3 regions of the Streptomyces sp. NPDC053367 genome follow, and region 2 is predicted to be linked to each of the others. Evidence: predicted binding sites of a transcription regulator. Region 2 holds the regulator's gene; each other region holds the start of a gene.
What was found. Region 2 encodes HrcA, which represses chaperone genes, less so after heat shock. Its sites were predicted from a motif close to TTNGCACTCNGNNNNNCNGAGTGCNAA; they were not measured.
Positions count from the first base shown of each region.

Region 1: the regulator HrcA is predicted to act here: its motif matches at 4,057-4,083, upstream of groL (chaperonin GroEL).
Region 3: the regulator HrcA is predicted to act here: its motif matches at 4,010-4,036, upstream of groES (co-chaperone GroES).

Region 1 covers NZ_JBITYN010000007.1:381,858-391,274, forward strand. The annotation lists gene ACIGXJ_RS21725 (dihydrofolate reductase family protein) at 1-334, opposite strand, end outside; gene ACIGXJ_RS21730 (hypothetical protein) at 422-991, shown strand; gene ACIGXJ_RS21735 (NADH:flavin oxidoreductase) at 995-2,122, opposite strand; gene groL (chaperonin GroEL) at 2,307-3,929, opposite strand; gene ACIGXJ_RS21745 (cold-shock protein) at 4,320-4,523, opposite strand; gene ACIGXJ_RS21750 (MoaD/ThiS family protein) at 4,976-5,251, opposite strand; gene thrC (threonine synthase) at 5,248-6,531, opposite strand; SAM riboswitch class I at 6,550-6,697, opposite strand; gene ACIGXJ_RS21760 (glucosyl-3-phosphoglycerate synthase) at 6,856-7,800, shown strand; gene ACIGXJ_RS21765 (trehalose-6-phosphate synthase) at 7,870-9,243, shown strand.
Region 2 covers NZ_JBITYN010000001.1:900,602-910,018, forward strand. The annotation lists gene ACIGXJ_RS04180 (16S rRNA (uracil(1498)-N(3))-methyltransferase) at 1-507, opposite strand, end outside; gene ACIGXJ_RS04185 (nitronate monooxygenase) at 504-1,592, opposite strand; gene dnaJ (molecular chaperone DnaJ) at 1,819-2,958, opposite strand; gene hrcA (heat-inducible transcriptional repressor HrcA) at 2,959-3,975, opposite strand; gene ACIGXJ_RS04200 (MBL fold metallo-hydrolase) at 4,136-4,867, shown strand; gene ACIGXJ_RS04205 (DUF3097 domain-containing protein) at 4,900-5,706, shown strand; gene ACIGXJ_RS04210 (Uma2 family endonuclease) at 5,690-6,262, opposite strand; gene hemW (radical SAM family heme chaperone HemW) at 6,365-7,597, opposite strand; gene ACIGXJ_RS04220 (SpoIIE family protein phosphatase) at 7,728-9,417, opposite strand, start outside.
Region 3 covers NZ_JBITYN010000009.1:330,518-339,934, reverse strand. The annotation lists gene ACIGXJ_RS26265 (SDR family NAD(P)-dependent oxidoreductase) at 129-902, shown strand; gene ACIGXJ_RS26260 (ester cyclase) at 973-1,680, shown strand; gene groL (chaperonin GroEL) at 1,792-3,417, opposite strand; gene groES (co-chaperone GroES) at 3,555-3,863, opposite strand; gene ACIGXJ_RS26245 (polysaccharide deacetylase family protein) at 4,114-5,019, opposite strand; gene ACIGXJ_RS26240 (polysaccharide deacetylase family protein) at 5,016-6,125, opposite strand; gene ACIGXJ_RS26235 (methyltransferase domain-containing protein) at 6,216-7,382, shown strand; gene ACIGXJ_RS26230 (RNA polymerase sigma factor) at 7,410-8,624, opposite strand; gene ACIGXJ_RS26225 (YciI family protein) at 8,919-9,284, opposite strand; gene ACIGXJ_RS26220 (LCP family protein) at 9,416-9,417, opposite strand, start outside.

The DNA.
Region 1 (9,417 bases), on a different contig from region 2:
GCGTCATGACGAACACCGGCGTACGGAACGGAGGCTCGTCGCCCCACCACCCCTGCCACTCGTGGTCCTGCCACGGGCCGCGCTGAGGCCCGAACTTGTTGCGGCCCATGATCTCGGCTCCGATGTTGCGGCGGAAGTCCCGGGTGAAGTAGTCGTCGAGCCCCCGGCTCCCGCCGGGCTCCGTCCGGTTCGGCCAGCTCGCCGTGGCCCCGGCCCACGAGAACATCTCCCGCGGATCGGCATGCCCGAACGGCCGCTCCAGGCTCTGGCCCTCCCCGGCCGCGAACCCGTCACCCGACACACAGAGATTCTGGACACGCACCAGCTGACTCATGTGGCTCCTCCTGAAGTCGTCTCCAGGAAGTAGACCGAGACGCCACCGCAAACTCATCGGCGCCGCCACCGCCTACCCTGGGACAACATGAACCACGCCCAGCTCACCGCCCTCGGCCGTGCCCTGCGTCTACTCGGCGAGCACGGGGAGGCGCTGACCGCCGACACACCCGACGCCAGGCTGCACGAGGTGAAGGGGGACCTGCGGCGGGCGCTGGACCTGCTGGAGGAGGGCATTTCCACCGCGGCGCCCGCGACCCGCTGCGCCGAGCACCCCAACGGGCCCGTCGACACCGCGGCACCCGATCTGTGCCTGCTGTGCGAGACGCGCAGAAGGGCGGCGCGGCGGGCCGAGATCAACGGTCCGGCCGCGCCCCGGCCCGCGGAGACCGCGCCGTCGCGGTACGGGGTGCGCGAGGACCGGCCGCAGCCCCAGCAGCGCTGGCTGCCGGAGCTGTGGAACGGCCAGGAGTGGCAGCTGTGCGGCACGCCCCGGCGGGACCGGCGCGAGGCGGAGCTCTACCTCGCGGCCCAGCGGCGCGGTCCGCGGGCCGCGATGGCGTACCGGCTCGTCCACGAGTTCACGGACTACGAGGTGCTGCGCGTGTGGGGCACCCCGGTCCGCGTCGACATCGAGCCGCTGAACGGCAACCTGTGAACGTCAGCTGAGGGTCTTCAGCGCCGCCGCGTCGTACGGCGCGAGCTCGTCCATCCGGCCGGCGAGCACCTTGGCCGCCCACTCGGGGTCCTGCAGCAGCGCGCGGCCGACGGCGACCATGTCGAACTCGTCGGCCTCCAGCCGGTCGAGGAGGTTGTCGAGGCTGCCGAGCGCCGCGCCCTCGCCCTGGAATGCCTTGATGAAGTCGCCGTCGAGGCCGACCGAGCCGACGGAGATGACCGGCTTGCCGGTGAGCTTCTTCGTCCAGCCGGCCAGATTCAGGTCGGAGCCGTCGAACTCGGGCAGCCAGTAGCGCCGGGTGGAGGCGTGGAAGACGTCGACACCGGCCGCCGCGAGCGGGCTGAGGACGGCCTCCAGCTCCTCGGGTGTCTCGGCGAGGCGGGCGGTGTACTCCTGCTGCTTCCACTGCGAGTAGCGGAAGATGACGGGGAAGTCGGGGGAGACGGCCTCCCGCACGGCCGCCACGATCTCCGCCGCGAACCGGGTGCGGGCCACCGCGTCACCGCCGTAGGCGTCGGTACGGCGGTTGGTGCCGGCCCACAGGAACTGGTCGATGAGGTAGCCGTGGGCGCCGTGGATCTCCACGCCGTCGAAGCCGATGCGCTCGGCGTCCGCGGCGGCCCGGGCGAACGCCGCGATCACGTCGTCGAGGTCCTGCTGCGTCATGGCCCTGCCGGTGGGCACGGCACCCGCGGTGACCAGCCCGGAGGGGCCCATGGCGGGGGCGTCCGGGAACGGGCCGTCGCCCTGCTCGCGGACCATGCCGATGTGCCACAGCTGCGGGACGATCGTGCCGCCGGCCGCGTGGACGTCCTCGGCCACCTTCGCCCAGGCCGCCAGCTGCTCCTCGCCGTGGAAGCGGGGGACGCGGTTGCTGTTGCCGGCCGACTCGTGGCCGACGTAGGTGCCCTCGGTGACGATCAGGCCCACACCGGCCGCGGCACGGCGGGCGTAGTAGGAGCGGACGTTCTCGCCGGGTATGCCGCCGGGGGAGAACATACGGGTCATGGGCGCCATCACGATCCGGTTGGGGACGGTGAGGCCGTTCAGCGTGATCGGCCGGGACAGCACCTCGGCGGCGCGGGACGCGGGGGACTCGGTGACGCTCACGGGGGGCGCTCCTCAAGCTCGGGCAACGGTGAAACCACACGGTATGTGAGTGTGCATTGTTGCAGGTTCTTAAGTAAGCGCCTACGGCCCCGGTTATGACCCTGGACACGCCGAAGGGCGGCGCCCCCTGTCACGGACAGGGAGTGCCGCCCTCGCGAAGGACAGGCGATCAGCCGGAGGCCGATCAGAAGTCCATGTCACCGCCCGGCATGCCGCCGCCGGCCGGCGCGGCGGCCTTCTCCGGCTTGTCGGCGATGACGGCCTCGGTGGTGAGGAACAGCGCGGCGATCGACGCGGCGTTCTGCAGCGCGGAGCGCGTCACCTTGGCCGGGTCGATGATGCCCTCGGCGACCAGGTCGACGTACTCACCGGTCGCGGCGTTCAGGCCGTGGCCCGGGGTGAGGTTGCGGACCTTCTCCACCACGACGCCGCCCTCGAGGCCGGCGTTGACGGCGATCTGCTTCAGCGGGGCCTCGAGCGCCAGCTTGACGGCGGCGGCACCGGTGGCCTCGTCGCCCTCCAGCTCCAGCTTCTCGAAGACCTGGGAGGCCTGCAGCAGGGCCACGCCACCACCGGCGACGATGCCCTCCTCGACGGCGGCCTTCGCGTTGCGGACGGCGTCCTCGATGCGGTGCTTGCGCTCCTTGAGCTCCACCTCGGTGGCGGCACCGGCCTTGATGACCGCGACACCGCCGGCGAGCTTCGCCAGGCGCTCCTGCAGCTTCTCGCGGTCGTAGTCGGAGTCGCTGTTCTCGATCTCGGCGCGGATCTGGTTGACGCGGCCGTTGACCTGGTCGGAGGAGCCGGCACCGTCGACGATGGTGGTCTCGTCCTTGGTGATGACGACCTTGCGGGCGCGGCCCAGGAGGTCCAGGGTCGCGTTCTCCAGCTTGAGGCCGACCTCCTCGGAGATGACCTCGCCGCCCGTGAGGATGGCGATGTCGCCGAGCATGGCCTTGCGGCGGTCACCGAAGCCCGGGGCCTTGACGGCGACGGACTTGAAGGTGCCGCGGATCTTGTTGACGACCAGGGTCGACAGGGCCTCGCCCTCGACGTCCTCGGCGATGATCAGCAGCGGCTTGCCCGACTGCATGACCTTCTCCAGGAGCGGGAGCAGGTCCTTGACCGAGGAGATCTTGGAGTTGGCGATGAGGATGTACGGGTCCTCGAGCACCGCCTCCATGCGCTCCATGTCGGTCGCGAAGTAGGCGGAGATGTAGCCCTTGTCGAAGCGCATGCCCTCGGTGAGCTCGAGCTCCAGACCGAAGGTCTGCGACTCCTCGACGGTGATGACGCCTTCCTTGCCGACCTTGTCCATGGCCTCGGCGATGAGCTCGCCGATCTGGGTGTCGGCGGCGGAGATGGAGGCGGTGGAGGCGATCTGCTCCTTGGTCTCGACCTCCTTGGCCTGGTCGAGCAGCGCACCGGAGACGGCCTCGACGGCCTTCTCGATACCGCGCTTCAGAGCCATCGGGTTGGCACCGGCGGCCACGTTGCGCAGGCCCTCGCGGACCAGCGCCTGGGCGAGCACGGTCGCGGTGGTCGTACCGTCACCGGCGACGTCGTCCGTCTTCTTGGCGACTTCCTTGACCAGCTCGGCGCCGATCTTCTCGTACGGGTCCTCGAGCTCGATCTCCTTGGCGATGGAGACACCATCGTTGGTGATCGTGGGGGCGCCCCACTTCTTCTCGAGGACGACGTTGCGACCCTTGGGGCCGAGCGTCACCTTGACGGCGTCCGCGAGCTGGTTCATGCCGCGCTCGAGGCCGCGCCGCGCCTCCTCGTCGAACGCGATGATCTTGGCCATGTGAAGTGGTCCCTCCAGGACTGGGGGTGATTCCTTCGGACCGCGCCCGCGCCCGCGACGGACGGCTCGCACGCCTCGTGGTTCCTTGCCCCACCCGGCCTGCGGGCCTCACCGACCCGGTCCTTCGCTGTCACTCTCACCTTCAGAGTGCTAACGCCAATGATTAGCACTCGCCCCCTGCGAGTGCAAGCGCCTCTCGGGGTTCGAGCCCCCCGGGCGGGGCCGATCAGCCGCAGGCGAACAGCGGCCGGCCGGGGCGAGCGGGGAGGGGAGGGCACCGGAGGGCAGAGCAGGACCGGACAGGGCCCGGACGGGGACCCGGACAGGACGCGGGCAAGGCGAAGGGCCCGCACCCTGAGCGGATGCGGGCCCTTCGCCGGAAAGAATCGTTCAGGCGGTGACGCGAACCATGTCGGCCTGCGGGCCCTTCTGACCCTGCGAGATCTCGAACTCGACCCGCTGGCCCTCTTCCAGGGTGCGGTAGCCGTCCATCTGAATCGCGCTGTAGTGGACGAAGACGTCCGCACCACCGTCGACCGCGATGAAGCCGTACCCCTTCTCCGCGTTGAACCACTTGACGGTGCCCTGAGCCATGCCTAACTCCCCTATTACTGGCCCTTGCACAGATCCACACTTCGCGGACCCGGGTCAGACCTCACCCCCCATCGGTCGGGGGCGTGCGCCGGAACGCGTCGACCGCGGCTGAATGTATCTGTCCAACTGCCGTCTGCAACAGGTCAATCGGACGAGAATTCAGGACGCGAGCGTTCGGGAATTTACCAAGAATTCACCCTGATTCAGGGCAAGTCGGGCCGCGCATAAGGAGCGAAAGGCGCAAAACCATCGGGCACTTTGGCTGCTTCTCGTCGGTTCTCGACGGTTCCTCTAGCGGAACTCATATGCGCCCGGCATACGGAAGACGGCTGGCTTCCCCAACTCTACCGCGCTCAACCATACAGAATTGCCCCCTCCGCTTCTCTCACGGAGGGGGCAATTCGTTGAACTCTCGGTGACGACCCTTACCGAAGGTAATGGGCGGGCGGGTCTCAGCCGCCGGCGACCGCCGGAATGATGGAGACGCCGGCACCGTCCGGGGTCTCGGTCTGGAGCCCCTGCTCGAAGCGCACGTCGTCGTCGTTGACGTACACGTTCACGAACCGGCGCAGCTTGCCCTGGTCGTCGAGCACCCGGGCGGCGATGCCCGTGTGGTTCTTCTCCAGGTCGGCGATGACCTCGGCGAGGGTCGCGCCCTCGGCGGGAACCTCTGCCCGACCGCCGGTGTAGGTGCGCAGGATGGTCGGGATGCGGACGGTCACGCTCATGCGAGGCCAGCCTCTCGGAAGGAGTCCAGGGTGGGGCGGATGGTGGCGGTCAGACCGGTGCCGGCCACCGCGTCGAGGGTCTTCAGACCGTCACCGGTGTTGAGGACGACGGTCGTCAGCGAGGGGTCGAGAACACCGCTCTCGATCAGCTTCCTGGTGACGCCGACGGTCACACCGCCGGCCGTCTCGGCGAAGATGCCCTCGGTGCGGGCGAGCAGCTTGATGGCGTCCACGATCTGGGGGTCGGTCACGTCCTCCACCGAGCCGCCCGTACGGCGCGCGATGTCCAGGACGTACGGTCCGTCGGCGGGGTTGCCGATGGCCAGCGACTTGGCGATGGTGTCCGGCTTCTGCGGCCGCACCACGTCGTGCCCGGCCTTGAAGGCGGTGGACACCGGCGAGCAGCCCTCGGCCTGCGCGCCGAAGATCTTGTATGGCCGGTCCTCGACGAGCCCGAGCTTGATCAGCTCCTGGAGCCCCTTGTCGATCTTCGTCAGCTGCGACCCGGAAGCGATGGGCACCACGATCTGGTCCGGCAGCTTCCAGCCCAGCTGCTCGCAGATCTCGTACGCGAGGGTCTTGGAGCCCTCCGCGTAGTACGGGCGCAGGTTGACGTTGACGAAGCCCCAGCCCTCGCCCGCCGGGTCGCCGATGAGCTCGGAGCAGAAGCGGTTGACGTCGTCGTAGTTGCCCTCGATGCCGACGAGCTCGCCGCCGTAGACCGCGGCCATGACGACCTTGCCCTGCTCCAGGTCGTGCGGGATGAACACGCACGAGCGGAAGCCGGCCCGCGCGGCGGCGGCGCCGACGGCACCGGCGAGGTTGCCGGTGGAGGAGCACGAGAGAGTGGTGAAGCCGAAGGCGCGGGCGGCCTCTAGGGCCTGCGCCACGACCCGGTCCTTGAAGGAGTGGGTCGGGTTGCCGGAGTCGTCCTTGATGTACAGCCCGCCGGTGACGCCCAGCTCGCGCGCCAGGTTGTCGGCCTTGACGAGCTTGGTCCAGCCCGGGTTCAGATTGGGCTTCCCGGCCACGTCGGCGGGCACCGGCAGCAGCGGCGCGTAGCGCCAGATGTTCGCGGGGCCGGCCTCGATCCGCTTGCGCAGCTCCTCGGCGTCGTAGGAGGAGAAGTCGTAGGCGATCTCCAGCGGGCCGAAACACTCCTCGCAGGCGAAGAGGGGTCCGAGGGGCACGCGGTGCCCGCACTCGCGACAGCTCAGCGCGGCGGCCGGCCCGAGGTCTACGGTGGAATCGGTGGAGCTTGCAACAGTCTGCACAGCCATGTGAGGCGAGGCCCTTTCTCCTCATCTTCCTCACGACGCATCTCGCCGTGAGACGGATTTGGCACCTTCCCTAGCCGGGAGCCTCGCTGCACGAATGTCAGGAGAACCGACTGGAGGGTTGCCGGGGCTTCATCGGGCCGTGTCCCTCTGCCCCTCTGGATGAGCGGTATGGAGTTGTCCACGCGGAGGACCCCCGACATGCGATGGTCATCAGCGTTGTTCAAGACTGTAACCGAAGGCCAGGACAGTTGAGACAGCCGTCCGAACCGCGAGATGGATCATTTCAGAACCGCTCGCCGAGAGAACGCAGAGGAGCCGCAGGCTGTGCTGGAAGAAGTCGAGCGCTGGCTGACCACCCGCTCCTGGTCGGTCAGTGACCGCCCACTGCACCAGATCCTGGCCGCCAAGCGCGCGAGCGGCCAGACGGTCTCCGTCGTGCTGCCCGCGCTCAACGAGGAGGAGACCGTCGGCGACATCGTCGCGGTCATCCGCCACGACCTGATGCAGCAGGTCCCCCTGGTCGACGAGATAGTCGTGGTCGACTCGGCCTCCACCGACCGCACCGCGCAGGTCGCGGCCGCGGCGGGCGCCAGGGTCGTCCACCGCGACGAGATACTCCCCCGCATCCCGTCCGTCCCCGGCAAGGGGGAGGTGCTCTGGCGCTCCCTGCTGGTCACGACCGGGGACATCGTCTGCTTCATCGACGCCGACCTGAAGGAGTTCTCCTCCGACTTCGTCTCCGGCATCGTCGGGCCCCTGCTCACCGACCCCGACGTGGACCTCGTCAAGGGCATGTACGACCGCCCCCTCGCCGGCGCGCAGGGGCAGGGCGGCCGCGTCACCGAGCTGATGGCCCGCCCCCTGCTCAACATGCACTGGCCCCAGCTGGCCGGCTTCGTCCAGCCCCTCGGCGGTGAGTACGCGGCCCGCCGCGGCCTCCTCGAACAGCTCCCCTTCCCCGTCGGCTACGGCGTGGAGCTGGGCATGCTCGTCGACTCCCTGCACCTCGTCGGCCTGGACGCCCTCGCGCAGGTCGACGTCGGCGTGCGCATCCACCGCCACCAGGACGGCCAGGCCCTCGGCCGGATGGCCGCCGCGATCTACCGCACGGCCCAGCTGCGCCTCGCCCGCGGCCACCTCGTCCGGCCGGCCCTCACCCAGTTCGAGCGGGGCGAGAACGGCTTCGAGGCCCGCACCTACTCCGTCGACACCGAGGAGCGCCCGCCGATGCGGGAGATCGCGGAGTACGCGTCACGCAAGGTCGCGTGACGCCCGGACCTCGCGTATACGGCTGATACGTGCGTTTGAGGGTTTACGGGCCGGGCTAGGTTGAGGCGTATGGCTTCCACGCACGGTGCACAGGTGCTGGTCGCGTCCAATCGCGGCCCGGTCTCGTACGAACTGCGCGAGGACGGCGCACTCCACGCGAAACGCGGCGGCGGCGGACTCGTCTCCGGCCTCTCCGCGATCGGCCCGGACGCGGGCGCCCTCTGGGTCTGCTCGGCGCTGTCCGACGACGACCGCGAGGCCGTCCGCCGCGGCGAGGGCGAGGCGGGCGTCCGCATGCTGGACATCCCGGCCGACGTCCACGCCGACGCCTACAACGGCATCGCCAACTCGGTCCTCTGGTTCGTCCACCACATGCTGTACCAGACCCCGCTGGAACCCGTCTTCGACGAGGACTTCCGCCGCCAGTGGAGGGCCTACGAGACCTACAACCAGGCCTTCGCGGAAGCGCTGGCCGCCGAAGCGGCCCAGGGTGCGGCGGTGCTGGTCCAGGACTACCACCTCACCCTGGTCCCCGGCCTCCTGCGCGCCCTGCGCCCGGACCTGCGCATCGGCCACTTCTCCCACACCCCGTGGGCCCCGCCCGAGTACTTCCGCATGCTCCCCGACGACATCTCCGCGCAGATCGTCCAGGGCATGCTCGGCGCGGACCGCCTCGGCTTCCTCACCCACCGCTGGGCGAACGCCTTCACCGCGTGCGCCGGCGACCTGGGCGGGACCCGGATCGGCGTGCACGGCCTGGGCGCGGACGCCGACTTCCTGCGCAAGCGCGCCCACGAGCAGGACGTGGCGGACCGAATGGAGTCCCTCCGGGCCGAGATCGGCGAAGGCCGCAGGACGATCGTCCGGGTGGACCGCACGGAACTCTCCAAGAACATCGTCCGGGGCCTCCTCGCGTACCGCCACCTCCTCGACACCCGCCCCGAGTGGCGCGAACGGGTCGTCCACGTGGCCTTCGCCTACCCGTCCCGCCAGGACCTCGCCGTCTACCGCGACTACACGGCCGAGGTCCGACGCCTGGCCGACGAGATCAACACCGCCTACGGCACCCCCGACTGGACCCCCGTCGTCCTCCACGTCAAGGACGACTTCGCCCGCTCCCTGGCCGCGTACCGCCTCGCCGACGTCGCCCTCGTCAACCCCATCCGCGACGGTATGAACCTCGTCGCCAAGGAGGTCCCCGTCGTCTCCGACCAGGGCTGCGCGCTGGTCCTGTCGCGTGAGGCCGGTGCGTACGAGGAGCTCGGCGAGGACGCGCTCGCCGTCAACCCGTACGACATCGTGGGCACGGCCCACGCCCTCCACGAGGCGCTGACCATGCCGTCGGCCGAGCGGGCCGAGCGCACGAAGCGGCTGGCCGCCGCGGCAACCGCCCTGCCCCCGGCCCAGTGGTTCCTGAACCAACTGAACGCCCTGACACACTGACGCCCACCGCCGTACGCGAATGCGGGCCCGTCCACGGCCGGTCGCGCAGTTCCCCGCGCCCCTGAGAAACCGCCCACCCGACCAGGCCCGCCCCGCCGTACGCGAGTGCGGGCCCGTCCACGGCCGGTCGCGCAGTTCCCCGCGCCCCTGAGAAACCGCCCACCCGACCAGGCC
Region 2 (9,417 bases):
GGCGAAGTCGGCTTCGGCGAGAAGTGCGGCAACCTGCTTGCTGCTCGCGGCGTCCGCGACCTCCGGGAAGCGCACCCGGCGGGACTGCTTGCCCGCCTCCCGTGCGGTGGCCCGCCACTTGGCGAGGGCCTTCAGACCGCGGTCGCCCTTCCACTGCGTGATGCACCGGGAGGCCGCCCACGGCACGATCGCGTCGACGCCGGTCTCCGTCATGGTCTCCACGGCGAGTTCACCGCGGTCGCCCTTCGGCAGGGCCTGCACGACCGTGATCCGGGGCCGCGGCTCGGGCTCCTCCTGGACTGCGCCGAGATCCACCACCAGCCGGTCCTTGCCCTCGGCGGCCCTGACCACGCCCTCGGCCCAGCGGCCGTGCCCGTCGGTGAGGACGACGTCCTCGCCGGGCCGCAGCCGCTTCACGGAGACGGCGTGCCGTCCCTCGGGGCCGTCGAGCACGAACTCGGGTCCCCCGTGACCGAGTTGCTCGACCACGAACACCGGAGCCGTCATCGCTGGGTTCCTCCTTGCAGGGGCAGGTCCGACAACGTTGTGCACGCGGCGGCCAGTTCGGCCACCAGTACCTCCACCAGCCGCCCCGCGGGCATCGCGCGCGCCAGGCGGTGGCCCTGTCCCGCCCACAGCGCCATGCCCTGGGCGTCGCCCGCCGCGGCGGCGGCCTTGCGCAGCGGCGCGGTGAGGTGGTGGACGTCGGGGTAGGCGGCGGGCGCGTACGGGCCGTGCTCCCGCAGGAATCGGTTCACCAGGCCGCGCGCCGGGCGCCCGGAGAACGCCCGCGTCAGCTCGGTGCGCACGAACAGGGGGTTGGTCAGGGCCTGCTTGTGCAGGGCGTGCGCTCCGGACTCGTCGGTGGGGAGGAACGCGGTGCCGAGCTGGGCGGCGCTCGCGCCCGCGGCGAGGACGGCGGCGATCTGGCCGCCCCGCATGATGCCGCCGGCGGCGACGAGCGGCAGGGAGACGGCTTCGCGGACCTGCGCGAGAAGGGCCAGCAGCCCGATGCCCGACCCGTCGGTGTCGGGCAGGTCCCGGTGGGTGCCCTGGTGCCCGCCGGCCTCGACGCCCTGGACGATCACCGCGTCGGCGCCGGCCCGCTCCACCGCGAGCGCCTCGTCGACGCTGGTCGCGGTCACCAGGGTGACCGTCCCGGCCCGGCGCAGGGCCTGGAGCGCCTCGGGGGCGGGCACGCCGAAGTGGAAGGAGACCGCCGGGACCGGGTTGTCGAGCAGGACGGCCAGCTTGGTGTCGAAGCCGTCGTCGCGGCCGCTGTCCGGGTCGCCCAGCTCGGTCTCGTACCAGGCGGCCTCACCGGCGAGCTGGTGGGCGTAGACGCCGACGGCCGCGGGGTCCGCGTACTCCGGGTGCGGCAGGAAGAGGTTCACGCCGAAGGGCCGGGAGGTCAGGCTCCGCAGCTGCTTGATCTCCTGGTACATGCCGTCGGCCGTCTTGTACCCGGCGGCCAGGAACCCCAGCCCGCCGGCCTCGGACACGGCGGCGGCGAGCCGCGGCACGGAGACGCCGCCCGCCATGGGGGCCTGCACGATCGGACAGGAGAGGAGACCGGTCAGCGCGGAGGACATGACCGCATGTTGTCACGTCCTCCGAACAAGTCCGAATCGGCCCTTCCCCTTGGCATAAGCCAACATTTCCCGGGCCGACCCGGACCACTCGGCGACTGTGGGCGGCACACCCCAGCCCCCGTCAGCGACCGCTCAACGCGTCCTTCAGCCGAGAGAACAACCCCTGCTGCCCCGGCCGACTGCGCCCACCCGGGGGCCAACCCCCGGACCCCCGGCCCCAGCCCCCTCAGGTCCGCCCGTTGAACGCGTCCTTCAGCCGAGAGAACAACCCCTGCTGCCCCGGCTGGAACTGCCCCTGGGGCCGTTCCTCGCCGCGGAGCTTGGCCAGCTCGCGCAGCAGGCGTTCCTGCTCCGGGTCGAGCTTGGTCGGGGTCTGGACCTCGACGTGGACGATCAGGTCGCCCCGGCCGCCGCCGCGCAGGTGGGTGACGCCGCGCCCGTGCAGCGGGATCGACTGGCCGGACTGGGTGCCGGGCCGGATGTCGACCTCCTCCATGCCGTCCAGCGTCTCCAGCGGCACCTTCGTGCCGAGGGACGCCGCCGTCATGGGCAGGGTGACCGTGCAGTGCAGGTCGTCGCCGCGGCGCTGGAACTGCGAGTGCGGCAGCTCGTGGATCTCGACGTAGAGGTCACCGGCCGGGCCGCCGCCCGGGCCGACCTCGCCCTCGCCGGCGAGCTGGATGCGGGTGCCGTTGTCCACACCGGCCGGGATCTTGACCGTGAGGGTGCGCCGGGAGCGGACCCGGCCGTCGCCCGCGCACTCCGGGCACGGGGTCGGCACGACGGTGCCGAAGCCCTGGCACTGGGGGCAGGGCCGCGAGGTCATGACCTGGCCAAGGAAGGACCGGGTGACCTGGGAGACCTCACCGCGGCCGCGGCACATGTCACAGGTCTGCGCGGAGGTGCCGGGCGCGGCGCCCTCGCCGTTGCAGGTGTTGCAGACGACGGCCGTGTCGACCTGGATGTCCTTGGTCGTGCCGAAGGCCGCCTCGTCCAGCTCGACCTCGATCCGGATCATCGCGTCCTGGCCGCGCCGCGTCCGCGACCTCGGCCCGCGCTGGGACGCCGTACCGAAGAAGGCGTCCATGATGTCGGAGAAGTTGCCGAAGCCGCCCGCCCCGAAGCCGCCCGCGCCGGCGCCGCCGGACTGCGAGAGCGGGTCGCCGCCGAGGTCGTAGACCTGCTTCTTCTGCGGGTCCGACAGCACCTCGTAAGCGGCGTTGATCTCCTTGAACCGCTCCTGGGTCTTCGGATCGGGGTTGACGTCCGGGTGCAGCTCGCGAGCGAGCCGGCGGAAGGCCTTCTTGATCTCTTCCTGCGACGCGTCGCGGCGCACGCCGAGAACGGCGTAATAGTCCGTGGCCACTTACGACTCCGCCAGGATCTGTCCGACGTACCGTGCCACTGCGCGTACCGCTCCCATCGTTCCCGGGTAATCCATGCGGGTCGGTCCGACCACGCCGAGCTTGGCGACTGCCTCGCCGCCCGAACCGTAGCCGACCGACACCACCGACGTGGAGTTGAGTCCCTCATGGGCGTTCTCGTGACCGATGCGCACGGTCATGCCCGAATCCTTCGCCTCGCCCAGGAGCTTGAGGAGCACGACCTGCTCCTCCAGGGCCTCCAGGACGGGACGGATGGTGAGGGGGAAGTCATGTCCGAAGCGGGTCAGATTGGCGGTGCCGCCGATCATCAGCCGCTCCTCTGTCTGTTCGACGAGTGTCTCCAGGAGGGTGGAGAGCACCGTCTGGACCGTACCGCGGTCCTCCGGCTCGAAGGCCTCCGGCAGATCCTGCACCAGCTGCGGCACGTCCGTGAAGCGACGGCCCGCGACCCGGCTGTTCAGCCGCGCCCGCAGATCCGCGAGCGAGGCCTCGCCGAACGGCGCCGGGCAGTCGACCATCCGCTGCTCGACCCGCCCGGTGTCGGTGATCAGGACCAGCATCACCCGGGCCGGGGCCATCGACAGCAGCTCCACGTGCCGGACCGTGGACCGGGTCAGCGACGGGTACTGCACGACGGCCACCTGCCGGGTGAGCTGCGCCAGCAGCCGCACCGTGCGGGCCACGACGTCGTCGAGGTCGACGGCGCCGTCGAGGAAGTTCTGGATCGCGCGCCGCTCCGGCGCGGTGAGCGGCTTGACCTCGGCGAGCTTGTCGACGAAGAGCCGGTAGCCCTTGTCGGTGGGGATGCGCCCGGCGCTGGTGTGCGGCTGCGCGATGTAGCCCTCGTCCTCCAGGGCCGCCATGTCGTTGCGCACGGTCGCCGGGGACACGCCCAGGTTGTGCCGCTCGGTGAGCGCCTTGGAACCGACCGGCTCCTCGGTGCCGACGTAGTCCTGGACGATGGCGCGCAGCACCTGGAGCCTTCGTTCACTGAGCATGCGCACACCTCCAGAAGTCGTCACCTCGGCGCTTCCCCTGGCACTCTGAGCATTCGAGTGCCAGCCTTACCGGCCCAGTGTACGGCGGTCGGGCGGGCTTCCGGCAAGGCAGGTACCGCACCGCCGCGCCAGGTGACGGTGCCACCGATAGCGTCGCCGTATGACGGTGACTTGGGAAGAGCTGGGCTGGGAGCGGCTGGCGGCCGGGGTCGGCCGGTGCCGCCTGCCGCGCTGGGACTGCACGGCCGGGCTGGTCGTCGGGGAGGGCGCGGCGCTGCTGATCGACGCGGGTTCGAGCCTGCGGGAGGGGGCGGAGCTGCGGGCCCGCGCCGAGTGGCTGTTCGGCGGACGTGTGACCCATCTCGCGCTGACGCACCCCCACTTCGACCACGTCTTCGGGGCGGCGGCCCTCGACGGCACCGAGGTGTTCGGCGCGGTGGGCGTGGCCGCGGCGCTGACGTCCCGGCACGCCCGCGAGGAGCTGCGCGCGGACGCGGTCGGCAACGGCCTGGACGAGGAGGCCGCGACCGAGGCGGCGGACGCCCTGAGCGCGCCCGGCCACCACGTCACCGGCGAGTGGACGCTGGACCTCGGCGGCGGCCGCCAGGTCCTGCTCGCCAACGTCGGCCCCGGCCACACCGCCCACGACCTCGCGGTCCTGGTGCCCGGCTCCCCCGAGGTGGTGTTCTGCGGCGACCTGGTCGAGGAGTCCGGCGAACCCCAGGCGGGGCCGGACGCGGTACCGGCCCGCTGGCCCGACGCCCTGGACCGCCTCCTGGCCTTCGGCGGCGAGGACGCGCTGTACGTGCCCGGCCACGGAGCGGTCGTGGACGCGGCCTTCGTACGGCGTCAGCGCGACGAGCTGGCGGCCCGCTTCGGCGTGTCGCCCTGAAGGCCCCCGCGCTTGTTCCTATCGTCATCCGAATGCGCCAGTACTCCGCCGACCTGACACCTCCCTGGAAGAAGCCGCAGCCCGTCCCCGAGGTCCCGGCCGAGCCCGGTCTGGTGGTCGAGGAGCCCGGCACCGGCTTCTGCGGCGCGGTGATCCGCTGCGAGGCGGGCACGGTGACCCTGGAGGACCGCTTCGGCAAGCACCGCGTGTTCCCGCTGGAGCCGCGCGGCTTCCTGCTGGAGGGCCGGGTGGTGACGCTCGTACGACCGTCCGCCGCGCCCGTACGGCCCACCCGTACGGCGTCCGGCTCGGTCGCGGTCCCCGGCGCCCGGGCCCGCGTGGCCCGCGCCGGCCGCATCTACGTGGAGGGCCGCCACGACGCGGAGCTGGTCGAGAAGGTCTGGGGCGACGACCTGCGCATCGAGGGCGTGGTCGTGGAGTACCTGGAGGGCGTCGACGACCTGCCGGGGATCGTCGAGGAGTTCGCGCCGGGCCCGGACGCGCGGCTGGGGGTGCTGGTGGACCACCTGGTGCCGGGCTCGAAGGAGTGGCGCATCGCGCAGCGGGTGACCAGCGAGCACGCCCTGGTCGTGGGCCACCCGTACATCGACATCTGGGAGGCGGTGAAGCCGTCGTCCCTGGGCATCGCGGCGTGGCCGAAGGTCCCGCACGGCCAGGACTGGAAGACGGGCGTGTGCCGGGCCCTGGGCTGGCCCTCGGACAACACGGGCGCGGTGTGGCAGGCGATCCTGAAGCGGGTGGGCTCCTACAAGGACCTGGAGCCGGATCTGCTGGGGAGGGTGGAGGAGCTGATCGACTTCGTCACGGTGCAGCCGTGAGGGGCGGGAGGGTCCCGAACGTACTCGTGTCGAGGGTGACGTCCACGATCGGCAGCGGCACGGGATCACCGAACTTCCGGGTCCGTTCGGACTGATAGTCGGCCGCTGTCCCGCTGCCGACCGGCTCGCTCAGCACCAGGCATTTCGCCTGGAAGGGATCGATGATCAGGTACACGGGGACGCCGCCCGCCGCATAGACGGACCGCTTCTCGACATAGTCCCTGTGCACGCTCGTCCTGGAGACGACCTCGACCAGCATCGTCACCGCCGGAGCGGGCACGAGCCGCCCAGGGCTGTCGTCCGCGCCGATCTCCATGACCACCAGGTCGGGCTGCGGTTCACTGCTTTCGCTCGGGAAGGCCACGTCCTGAGTCTGCAGCCGCTCCCACCGGTGCGCAGGGATCTGGTCCTGCACCGACTGCACGATGCGGTTATGGACCTTGTCGGGCCCGGCCATCATCACGATTTCCCCCCGGATGAGCTCAGCCTTGAAGCCCTCGGGAACCTCCAGGTTCTCGAAGGCCTCATGCACCCGGCGATCATCCACAGCGGTCATCTCCGTGGCCCTCCGCTCTCCGCCGCCGCGTGTACGGCGGCAGCCCATGAACCAGGTTAGGGACCGAACCGGCGTTCAGGGGGGATTCACTCGCGGGAGTGATCAGTCCACCAGGTCCCGCACCACCGCGTCCGCCAGCAGCCGTCCCCGCAGGGTCAGCGCCGCGCGCCCCTCGTCGTACGGCCCCTGCTGGAGCAGTCCCTCGGTCAGCGCCCGCCGGGAAGCCGCCAGCCCCTGCTCCCGCAGCAGTGACAAGGGCACTCCCTCCCGCAGCCGCAGCTCCAGCAGGATCCGCTCCACCCGGCGGTCCTCCTCGGACAGCAGCTCACGGCCCGCGCCCGGGGAGCGGCCCTCCGCGAGGGCGGCGGCGTACGCTCCCGGATGCTTGGCGTTCCACCAGCGCACCCCGCCGACGTGGCTGTGGGCGCCGGGGCCCGCGCCCCACCAGTCGGCGCCGCGCCAGTAGAGCTCGTTGTGCAGGCAGCGGCCCGCCTCGGAGGCGGCCCAGTTGGAGACCTCGTACCAGTCGAGGCCCGCCGCGGTGAGCATGTCCTCCGCGATGAGGTAGCGGTCCGCGTGGACGTCGTCGTCGGTCATCGGGACCTCGCCCCGCCGGATGCGGCGCGCGAGCTGGGTGCCCTCCTCGACGATCAGCGCGTACGCGCTGACGTGGTCCGGGCCGGCGCCCAGCGCGGCCTCCAGGGACGCCCGCCAGTCGTCGTCGGACTCGCCGGGGGTGCCGTAGATCAGGTCGAGGTTGACGTGCTCGAAGCCCGCCGCGCGGGCCTCGGCCACGCACGCCTCGGGGCGCCCGGGGGTGTGGGTGCGGTCCAGGACCTTCAGCACGTGCTGCCGGGCGCTCTGCATGCCGAAGGAGACCCGGTTGAAGCCGCCTTCGCGCAACGCCGCGAGATACGCCGGGTCGACCGACTCCGGGTTGGCCTCCGTGGTCACCTCCGCGTCGGGTGCGAGGCCGAACTCGTCACGGATCGCCCCCAGCATCCGTACGAGATCACCGGCGGCCAGCAGGGTCGGCGTGCCGCCGCCGACGAAGACCGTGCGGACCTCGCGCGGGTCGTCGCCGAGGACCTTGCGCGCCAGGCGGATCTCGTCGACCAGGGTCTCGGCGTAGTTGTCGCGGGAGGCCAGCACTCCGCCGCTGCCGCGCAGCTCGGTCGCGGTGTAGGTGTTGAAGTCGCAGTAGCCGCAGCGGGTCGCGCAGTACGGGACGTGCAGGTAGAAGCCGAGGGGTCGGTCGGCCGCCCCGGCGAGCGCGGACGCGGGCAGCGCGCCGTCGGCGGGGACGGGCTCGCCGTCGGGGAGTGCGGAAGGCATGTCCTCCAGTGTCCCCCATGTCCGTGGCGGCTCTGTGCGGCCGGCTCTGTGCGGCCGGCTCTGTGCGGCCGGCTCTGTGCGGCCGGCTCTGTGCGGCCGGCTCTGTGCGGCCGGCTCTGTGCGGCCGGCTCTATTCGGCCTGCAGCACCAGCAGCGCCAGGTCGTCCTCGGGCGGCTGGTCGCCGAAGTCGTGGACGAGCCGGCGGATGCGTTCCGCGATCAGCTCCGCCTCCAGCCCGGCGCACCCGGTGAGGGCGGTGGCGAGGCCGTCGCCGTCGTCGAACTGGCGGATGCCGTCGCGCCGCTCGGTGACCCCGTCCGTGACGCACAGCAGGCTGTCGCCGGGCCGCAGCTCGAAGGTGTCGCTGGTGTACGTCTCGTCCTCGACGACCCCGAGCAGGGTCTGCGGCCGCGCCACCGTACGGACGCCGCCGTCCCGCCCCAGCAGCAGGGGCAGCGGGTGGCCGGCGGAGGCCAGGGTGCAGCGGACCCCGCCGCCCTCCAACGGCACGAGTTCGCCGTAGAGGAGGGACAGGAACCGGGTCTGCGGCCCGTCGCCGGGCACGGCGGGTCCGGCGAGGGCGCGGGCGGCGGCGTCGGCGGCCTCGGTGGCGTCGTCGAGGAGGAGCTGGTTGAGGCGGTCCAGGACGTCGGCGACGCGGTAGCCCTCGCGGGCCAGCAGCCGCAGCCAGGGCCGGGCGAGGCCGATGACGACGGCCGCCTCGGGTCCCTTGCCCTGGACGTCGCCGACGGCGAAGCACCAGCGGCCGTGCCCGGCCGGGAAGAGGTCGTAGAAGTCCCCGCTCGGGCCGCCCTTGTCGCACGGCTCGTAGACGAGCGCGCTGCGCACCCCCGGGATCTCCGCGACCGCGCCGGGCAACAGGCCGCGCTGGAGGACGGCGCTGATGGTGGCCTGGCGGGCGTACTGGCGGGCCGCGCCGATCGCCAGGGCGACCCGGCGGGCGAGGTCCTCGACCAGGCCGGTGATCTCGTCGGGGAAGCGCAGGATGCCGGCGCGGCCGATGACGAGGGTGCCCAGCGGGCGTCCGCCGGCGATCAGCCGGTAGGCGAGCGCGGAGCCGTGCGGGGCGCCGGGGGCGAGGGCGGCGCCGGGCCAGGGGTATGCCTCGGGCCCCGAGCGCAGGCCGTCGGAGGGGCGGGGCGGCTCCTTCTCCAGGGCCTCGCGCAGTTCCTCGATACGGTCCTCGCAGCCGTGCCAGACCCGGCCGAGGCGCGGCCCGGGCAGCCCGCCGCCCTCGCTCCAGCCGCGTCCGGTGACCTCGTCCTCCAGCCAGATCGCGCACCAGTCGGCCAGCCGTGGCACGAGCAGCTGCCCGGTGAGGGCGGCGACCAGGTTCTCGTCGAGCTGCCCGGCGAGCAGGTCGGAGGCCTCGGCGAGGAAGGACAGCGCGCCGCGGCCGAGCCAGTCCCCGTCGTGCTCGGCGCAGCGGCCCTCCGGCGCGAGGAGGGCCGCGGCGTCCAGCGCGCCCTCGGGCGCACAGCCGCCGCTGTCCTCGGGGGTCAGCCGAGCCCACACCGTCTTGGCGCCCTTGCGGTAGGTGACGCCCCACGCCTCGGCGAGCCCCGCGACCAGGCGCAGGCCCCGCCCGTACTCGTGTGCCTCGGTGGGCGTGTCCCGCGGTGGGCGGGCCGGGTGCCGGTCGGTGACCTCGACGACGAGGGCCCCGCAGCCGTCCTCCAGCCGGCAGTACAGCTCGACGTCCGTGCCGGCGTGGACGACGGCGTTGGTGACCAGCTCGCTGACGACGACCAGCGCGTCGGCGACCTGCCGCTCCCCGTCCGGCACCCACTCCTGGAAC
Region 3 (9,417 bases), on a different contig from region 2:
GTGCACGGAGCGTCATGAAGCCGGCCCTGCGCCTCCGCGGCCCAGCCGGCCCGGGGGCGCCGTACGGGCGGAGCGGGCGGGCGGCGTGCGGGGAACCGATCCGTCCGGTCCGGCCATAACCTTGCGGCATGACAACGGCTCTGATTACGGGATCGACCGCGGGTATCGGTGCCGCCTTCGCACGGCGGCTGGCGGCGGACGGGCACGACCTCGTCCTGGTGGCGCGGGACGCGAAGCGGCTCGCCGAACAGGCGACCGAGCTGCACGACCGGCACGGCATCGAGGCGGAGGTGCTGGTGGCCGACCTGGCGACGGACGCGGGCATCGACGCCGTCGGGGCCCGGCTGTCCGACCGGAAGCGGGCGGTCGACCTGCTGGTCAACAACGCCGGCTTCGGCAACAAGGGCCGCTATCTGGAGGTGTCCCTGGAGGACGAGCTGCGGATGCTCAAGGTGCACTGCGAGGCGGTGCTCCGGCTGACCTCGGCGGCGACGGACGCGATGCGGGAGCGCGGGCGCGGCGGTGTCGTGAACGTGGCCTCGGTGGCGGCGTTCGTGCCGCGCGGGACGTACGGCGCGTCCAAGGCGTGGGTCGTGCAGTTCACGCAGGGGGCGGCGCGCGATCTGGCGGGCAGCGGTGTGCGGTTGATGGCGCTGTGCCCGGGGTTCGTGCGCACGGAGTTCCACCAGCGGGCCGGGATGGGCACCGACAACATCCCCGGCTGGATGTGGCTCGACGCCGACAAGCTGGTCGCGTCGGCGCTGGCCGATCTGCACCGGGGCAAGTCGCTGTCGATCCCGGACCCGCGGTACAAGGCGCTGATGGGGGTGGTGAAGGTGGTCCCGCGCGGGCTGCTGGGCGGGGTGACGTCCCGGACGGGGCGGAAGTACGGGCCACAGTAGGCCGGGCGCGGCGGCGCGGTGGAGAATGGAGCTGTCGGGACGGACCCCACGGGGGACCGGAGGCGGCGCCATGACGTTCGTACAGCTCATCGACTGCAAGACCAGCCGGTTCGACGAGATGAACCGGCTGATGGACACGTGGGTCGAGCAGACCAGGGGGAAGCGGACCGCGACGCACAACGTGATCGGCAAGGACCGGTCGGACGCGTCGCACTACATCGAGATCGTGGAGTTCCCGTCGTACGAGGAGGCGATGCGGAACTCGAACCTTCCGGAGACCGACAGGATCTTCCGCGACATGGTCGCCCTCTGCGACGAGATGCCGACGTTCACCGATCTGGAGGTCGTCCGGGACGAGCAGCTGTACGCGTCGAACGTGCGGCGGCTGCTGGAGACGATGGGGACGACGGGCGAGCTTCCGCCGCTCGACGACCTGATCGCGGAGCACTACCACGACCACGACCCGGCCAACGAGCAGGACACCCTCGGGCGGGACGACATCCGGCGCGAGATGGAGATGTGGCGCGGGGCGTTCGATTTCACGTTCACGGTGGAGGACCTGATCGCGGACGGCGACCGGGTGTGCGCGCGGTGGTTCTGGAAGGGCACCCACAAGGGTGACTTCCTGGGGGTCGCGGCCACCGGCAGGGAGTGCAGCATGGCCGGCACGACGGTCTTCCGGTGCGGGGGCGACGGGAAGATCGTCGAGGGCTGGTGGTCGTACGACCGGCTGGGGCTGATGGCGCAGCTGGGTGTGCTGGACCAGCTGGAGATGTAGGGCTCCAGGGCCTGTCCGACGGTTCCCGTCGTCCGCCCGGAGGGCGGGGCAGCCGGAAGGCCCGGCACCCCCACCGGGGTGCCGGGCCTTCGGGACCTCGCGTTACCGCGATCAGTGAGCGTGGCCGTGGCTGTGACCACCGGCGGCCGGCTCCTCCTCTTCCTTCTTCTCGACGACCAGGGTCTCGGTCGTGAGCAGGAGGGAGGCGATGGAGGCGGCGTTCTCCAGGGCGGAGCGGGTGACCTTGACCGGGTCGATGACGCCCTGCTTGAGCAGGTCGCCGTACTCGCCGGTGGCGGCGTTGAAGCCCTGGCCCTTGTCGAGCTCGGCGACCTTGGAGGTGATGACGTAGCCCTCCAGGCCGGCGTTCTCGGCGATCCAGCGCAGCGGCTCGACGGCGGCGCGGCGGACGACGGAGACACCGGTGGCCTCGTCGCCCTCCTTGCCCAGGTTGCCCTCGAGGACCTTGACGGCGTGGACCAGAGCGGAGCCACCACCGGAGACGATGCCCTCCTCGACCGCGGCGCGGGTCGCGGAGATGGCGTCCTCCAGACGGTGCTTCTTCTCCTTCAGCTCCACCTCGGTGGCGGCGCCGACCTTGATCACGCACACGCCGCCGGCCAGCTTCGCGAGGCGCTCCTGGAGCTTCTCGCGGTCCCAGTCGGAGTCGGTGTTCTCGATCTCGGCCTTGATCTGGGCGACGCGGCCCTGGACGTCGGCGGAGTTGCCGGCACCGTCGACGATGGTGGTGTCGTCCTTGGTGACGGTGACGCGGCGGGCGGAGCCCAGCACGTCCAGGCCGACCTGGTCGAGCTTGAGGCCGACCTCCTCGGAGATGACCGTGGCGCCGGTGAGGACGGCCATGTCCTGCAGCATCGCCTTGCGGCGGTCACCGAAGCCGGGGGCCTTGACCGCGACCGCGTTGAAGGTGCCGCGGATCTTGTTCACGACGAGGGTCGACAGGGCCTCGCCCTCGACGTCCTCGGCGATGATCAGCAGCGGCTTGGAGGCACCCGCCTGGATGACCTTCTCCAGCAGCGGCAGCAGGTCCTGGATGGAGGAGATCTTGCCCTGGTTGATGAGGATGTAGGGGTCCTCCAGGACGGCCTCCATGCGCTCCTGGTCCGTCACGAAGTACGGCGACAGGTAGCCCTTGTCGAAGGCCATGCCCTCGGTGAAGTCCAGCTCCAGACCGAAGGTGTTGGACTCCTCGACGGTGATGACACCGTCCTTGCCGACCTTGTCCATCGCCTCGGCGATGAGCTCGCCGACCTGGCTGTCCTGGGCGGACAGGCCGGCCACGGCGGCGATGTCGGACTTCTCGTCGATCGGGCGGGCGGTCGCGAGGAGCTCCTCGGAGACCGCGGCCACGGCCGCGTCGATGCCCTTCTTCAGGGCGGCCGGGGAGGCACCGGCGGCTACGTTCTTCAGGCCCTCGCGGACGAGCGCCTGGGCCAGCACGGTGGCGGTGGTCGTACCGTCACCCGCGATGTCGTTGGTCTTGGTCGCCACCTCCTTCACCAGCTGGGCGCCGAGGTTCTCGTACGGGTCCTCGACCTCGACCTCACGGGCGATGGTCACACCGTCGTTGGTGATGGTGGGGGCGCCGAACTTCTTGTCGATGACGACGTTGCGGCCCTTGGGACCGATGGTCACCTTGACGGTGTCGGCGAGCTTGTTGACGCCGCGCTCGAGGGCGCGACGGGCGTCCTCGTCGAACTTCAGGATCTTCGCCATGGCAGCGGGAGCCCTCTCGGAAAGTCTGCGGTAAAGAAACTGCGCCCCGGGCGCCCGGCTTCTTATCGGTCGCGGGGGCCAGGGGCGCAGTGGAAGCAAAAAGGTGCTTCGAGGTGCTTCGGGTGAAGCGAGGTGACTTACTTCTCGACGATCGCGAGCACGTCGCGAGCCGAGAGGACGAGGTACTCCTCGCCGTTGTACTTCACCTCGGTGCCGCCGTACTTGCTGTAGAGAACGACGTCGCCGACGGAGACGTCGAGCGGAAGACGGTTGCCGTCCTCGAAGCGGCCCGGGCCCACGGCCAGGACGACGCCCTCCTGGGGCTTCTCCTTGGCGGTGTCCGGAATGACCAGGCCAGAGGCCGTGGTCTGCTCGGCGTCCAGCGGCTGGACCACGATGCGGTCCTCGAGCGGCTTGATGGCAACCTTGGAGCTGGCGGTCGTCACGATCCGACCTCCCCCTTCGGAGATCTCACGGGGTTAACTGTCTGAGGTGGCGACCAGGTCGATCCGTCGTCGCGGGTGCCGGACCTGCCCGTCGCGTTGTTGGCACTCTCCTAGGGGGAGTGCCAGAGCCGAGACTATGACCGCGATTAGCACTCGGTCAAGCGGAGTGCCAATTGCCGTGCGGCGCGGCGGACGCGGGCAGCGTCCCCGGGTGGTCCCGACGGCGCCGGAAGGTGCTCCCCGCGGGGTCCTACAGGTAGTCCTCCAGCCTTCCCACCGTCAGTCCCGCGCGCTGGATCTCCCGCAGGACGGCGACCGTGCGCTCGCGCAGTGGCGCGGCCGTGGGTTCGTCGGCGGGCAGGGAGACGATCATGCCCGGGGCCAGCCCCGCGGGTGCCTCGGTGTCGGTGACCGTGGCGCCCCACCGGACGACCGCCGTGACGCCGCAGTCGGCGGCCGCCCGCAGCGTGGTGGTGTCGTACGCGCCGTAGGGCGGGCGGAAGAGGCGGGGGCGGACGCCGAAGCGGGCCCGGAGCTTGTCCTGCTGGCCGCAGATCGCGGCCCGCTGCCCGGCGTACGGCAGGCCGCGCAGGTAGGTGTGGTCGAGGGTGTGGTTCTGCACGCTCGCACCTACCGCGCGCAGCCGCGCGAAGTGCGCGTAACCCGGCCCTGCGACGGTGTCGGTGAGGAACAGGCTGACCGGGAGCCGCAGTTCCCGGACGAGGTCGACGAACCGGGGGTCCCGCTCGGCCCCGTCGTCGTACGTCAGGAACACGACCCGGTCCCGGGTCCGCACCCGCTCGACGACGACCGGACCGGCCCCGTGGGCCCCCTGCGGCCGTGGCCGGTCGACGGGGTGCGGCGGTCGCGCGAGGGGGGCGGTGAGACCCCAACGGCGGTACGCGGGCTGCGGCGCGCGGGCGCGCCGGCCGGTCGCTTCAGGCGCGCCGGAGTGAGCGGGCGCGGCGGTGCGGGGGGCGCCGGCGCGCGAGCCGGCCCCCCGGGAGTCGGCGCCGTGAGCCCTGCGAGCCTCATCGGCCGGTGCACCCGCCGCCGTCGGCGACGTGCGTGCGGCGGGGTGGTCGGCGGACCGGGTGCAGCCCGTCAGCAGGGCGGTCACGGCGAGGGTGCCCGCGATCAGCCGCCACACCGTCACAGGTAGTCCTCCAGCCGGGCCACCGCGTACCCCTCGTCCGTGACCTTCCGCAGGAACCGGCGGATCATGTCGGGCATCGTGCCCTTCCAGGCGTCCCGTCCCCGGAAGTGGCTGAGGACGATGTCGCCGGGATGGAGACTGCGGTCCCACTCGCGGTAGTCCCAGCGGTCGACGAAGACCTCCTCGTTCCAGAGGGGGGCGTACTTCACGCCGCAGGCCTTCGCGGCGCGCAGCGTGTCCCTGTTGTAGCTGCCGAAGGGCGGCCGGAACAGGACGGGGCGCTCGCCGTAGCGCTTCTCGATGACGTCCTGCATGCCGCAGATCTCGCGCTTCTGGCGGGCGTACGACAGTCCGGGCAGGTAGGGGTGGTGCAGGGTGTGGTTGTTGAGGCCGGTGCCGCGGTCCTGCATCCGCTTGAAGTACCCGTAGTCCTTCTTGATCAGATAGTCGCTGAGGAAGGCGGTGTACGGGATCCGCAGCTCGCTCATCATGCGCAGGAACGCCGGGTCCTTCTCGGCGCCGTCGTCGATGGTGAGGAAGACGACCTTCTGCTCGGTCGGGACCGTGGTGAAGACCGGCGGGAGACCCAGCTCCTCGTGACCGTCGACCTCGAAGCCCTCGCGGGTGGTGATCTCCGGCTTCGTGGCGGGCGGGGCCGGGGCCCTGAGCGGCACCTTCTTCAGCCCCCAGCGTTTCGCGGCGGCCACGCGGGCGGTGTGTTCGGCGTGCAGCCGCGCGGCGTACACCTCCAGGGCGCGGGCCGGGGCGGCCTTCAGGTGCGGCTGCCGGCCGGGCGCCGGAGGCGCCTCGCCCCGCGCGCCGCGCGAGGCGCCCGGGGCGTCGGCACCCACCGGCCCGCCGGTATCGCCGGGGCCACCGGAACCGCCGGAGCCGCCCCCGTCCGCGCAGCCCGAGGCGACCGCGGCGGCGGCCAGCACGGCGAGCGCGATCCGGGCCCGCAGACGAGGGACACGCGGTCTGCGGCCATGGAGGTCACGGTCACGCGGACCACCGGCCCGGGCACCGCGGGTCCGCCCGAGCGAGCGCCCCTGCCCCCGCCCCTGCTCCCTCGCCCGACTTTTATCATTTTGTACTACTACTGTCATGGCGCCGGATCCTCGCAGTCCCCCGCCCCGAACCCCGCCCGACACCGCCGCCGCGGGCACACCATCCACCGACTGGCCGACAATGTCCCGGTGAACGACCTCGACGCCCTCCTCACGCCCGCAGGCCGCGCCCTCCTCGACGAGGTGCGCGGCACCGACCCCGCGCAGGAACTGGCCGTCGCCACCCGGCTGCGCCGCGAGCACCCGGCCGAACTGGTGTCGGCCGCGCTCGGCCAGGCGCGGCTGCGGCAGCGCGCGGCGGCGAAGTTCGGGGCCGAGGACGCCGGGCGGATGTTCTTCACGCCGAACGGGGTCGAGCAGTCGACGCGGGCGAGCGTGGCCGCGTATCGCGCGCAGAAGCTCAAGGACCTCGGCGTCACCTCCGTCGCCGACCTGTGCTGCGGGATCGGCGGGGACGCGATCGCCCTGGCCCGCGCGGGCATCCGCGTCCTCGCCGTGGACCGCGACCCGCTGACCGCGCGGGTGGCGCGCGCCAACGCCGGCGCGCTCGGTCTCGAGGACCTGATCGACGTGCGTGAGGCGGATGTCACCGACATCGACACGGCCCCTTACGACGCCGTGTTCGTCGACCCCGCCCGGCGCGGCGGACGCGGCCGGATCTTCGACCCGGAGGCCTACTCGCCCCCGCTGTCCTGGGCCGTGCGGGCGGCCGGCCAGGCCCGGCACGCGGCGCTGAAGGTCGCACCCGGCATCCCGCACGAGGCCGTCCCCGCCGACGCCGAGGCCGAGTGGATCTCGGACGGCGGGGACGTGAAGGAGGCCGTGCTGTGGTTCGGGACCGAGCCGGGCGCGGTCCGGGCGACCCTCCTGCCGGGACCGCACACCCTGCACGGCACCGGCCTGCCCGACCCGCCGGTCCGCCCCCTCGGCCGCTACCTCTACGAGCCCGACGGCGCCGTCATCCGCGCCCACCTGGTCGCCGAGGTCGCCGAGTCCCTCGACGGCGGCCTGCTCGACGAGACCATCGCCTACGTCACCTCGGACACCCTGCGCCCGACCCCGTACGCCACCGCCTACGAGATCACCGACCAGCTGCCCTTCAACGTCAAGAAGCTCAAGGCCCTCCTGCGCGAGCGGGGGGTCGGCGTGCTGACCGTCAAGAAGCGCGGCTCGGCCGTCGAGCCGGAGGAGCTGCGCAGGAAGGTCAAGCCGCAGGGGCCGAACGCGGCGACGGTGTTCCTCACGCGCGTGGCCGGCGCCCCGACCATGCTCATCGGCGGGCCTGCCGTGCTCTAGGCCTGCCGTCTCCAGGCCTGCCGTGCTCTAGGCCGTGCCCGGTGATTCCCGCGCGCGGCGCAGCAGCAGTTCCCGCTCCCGGTCGTTGCGCGCCAGCCCCGCGGCCCGTTCGAACTCCGCGCGGGCCTCCGCCGTACGGCCGAGGCGGACGAGGAGGTCGCCGCGGACGCTGGGGAGCAGGTGGTAGTCGCGCAGGGCGCCGTCGGCGGCGAGGGCGTCGACGAGCGCGAGGGCCTCGGCGGGCCCTTCGGCCATCGAGACGGCCACCGCCCGGTTGAGCTCGACCACCGGGGAGGGCGTGCGGGCCGCGAGCAGGCCGTAGAGCGTGGCGATCCGGGCCCAGTCGGTGTCCTCGTAGGCCGCCGCACGCGCGTGGCACCCGGCGATCGCGGCCTGCAGGGCGTACGGACCGGGGGCGCCGCCCAGTTCGACGGCCCGCTCCAGTGCGGCGAAGCCGCGCCGGATCAGCAGCCGGTTCCACAGCCGCCGGTTCTGGTCGGCGAGCAGCACCGGCCGCCCGTCGGGTCCGGTCCGCGCGGCCGTGCGCGAGGCCTGGAACTCCAGCAGCGCGGCCAGGCCGTGCGCCTCGGGCTCCTTCGGCATCAGCGCGGCCAGCACCCGGGCGAGCCGCAGCGCGTCCTCGCACAGAGCGGGGCGCAGCAGGTCGTCGCCCGCGGTGGCGGCGTACCCCTCGTTGAAGACGAGGTAGATGACCTCCAGGACCGAGCCGAGCCGGGCCGCCCGGTCCGCCCCGTACGGCACCTCGAAGGGCACGCCGGCCTTGGCCAGGGTCCGTTTCGCGCGCACGATCCGTTGGGCGAGGGTGGGCTCGGGGACCAGGAAGGCGCGGGCGATCTCGTCCGTGCGCAGCCCGCCGACGAGCCGCAGGGTCAGCGCGGTGCGGGCCTCGGCGGACAGCACCGGATGGCAGGCGGTGAAGATCAGCCGCAGCATGTCGTCGTCGATGTCGCCCGGCCCCGACGGCTCGGGGTCGTGGGTCACCTCGCCCGGCAGCTCACGGCCGGCCTCCGCGAGCTTGCGCGCGTACGTCTCGCGCCGCCGGACCAGGTCGATCGCCCGGTGCTTGGCGGTGGCCGTCAGCCAGGCGCCCGGCCGGTCCGGGACGCCCGACTCGGGCCACTGCTCCAGGGCGGCGACGAGCGCGTCCTGGGCGATCTCCTCCGCGATGCCGACGTCCCGGACGATCCGCGCGACGGTGGCGATGATCCGCGCGGACTCCATCCGGAAGACGGTGCCGAGGGACTCCACGACAGCGCCCCTGCCCGACGACTGGCCCACGTCCCCGCCCGCGACCCGTCCCTCGGCCCGGCCCGCGTCGATGTGCGCGCCCCCAGCCGCCCCCCGGTCCGCCTCCCCGCCCAGGACCCGCTCCGCGCCCCCGGCCGGCTCCCCGCCCGGGAGGCCGGCCGTGCGGCCGTCCGCGTGCTCGCCGTGTGCCGTCACACCTCACATGACAGCACACGGCACTGACAACGGCCGTCCTGAGAACGGGCCGGGCTCGTGCGGGACGGGCGCTCAGGCCCCCGGCGCTTCCTCGACCTCGCGGATCTCCAGGCCCACGGTCCATTCCTTGGGGTGGACCTCCAGGAACCGCTTCCCCCACTCGATCGCCTCGGCCATGTCCTTGCACTGCATCAGGGCGTAGCCGCCGACGACCTCCTTGGTCTCGGTGAACGGGCCGTCGGTGTACGACAGCCTGCCGTCCGACCAGGTGATGCGGGTGGACTGGGCGGTCGGCCGCAGTCCGGCCGTGTCCAGCATGACGCCCGCCTTGGTGATCTCCTCGAACAGCGCGCCCATGCGCTCCTCGAAGCCGGGGTCTGCGGACGCCATGTCGATGGTGTTCTCCTCGACACGGACCAGGGACAGATAGCGGGGCATGATCGCTCCTCGGGTCGTGGGCGGGGTCTCTCCCCGCTCTCACCCTGTGCGTCGAACGGGAGAAGGCCGTTTCGACACCCCGTACGAAAAAGTTTTGCGCCCCTCGGGACCGCCCGCGCGCAGGACTCCCCTC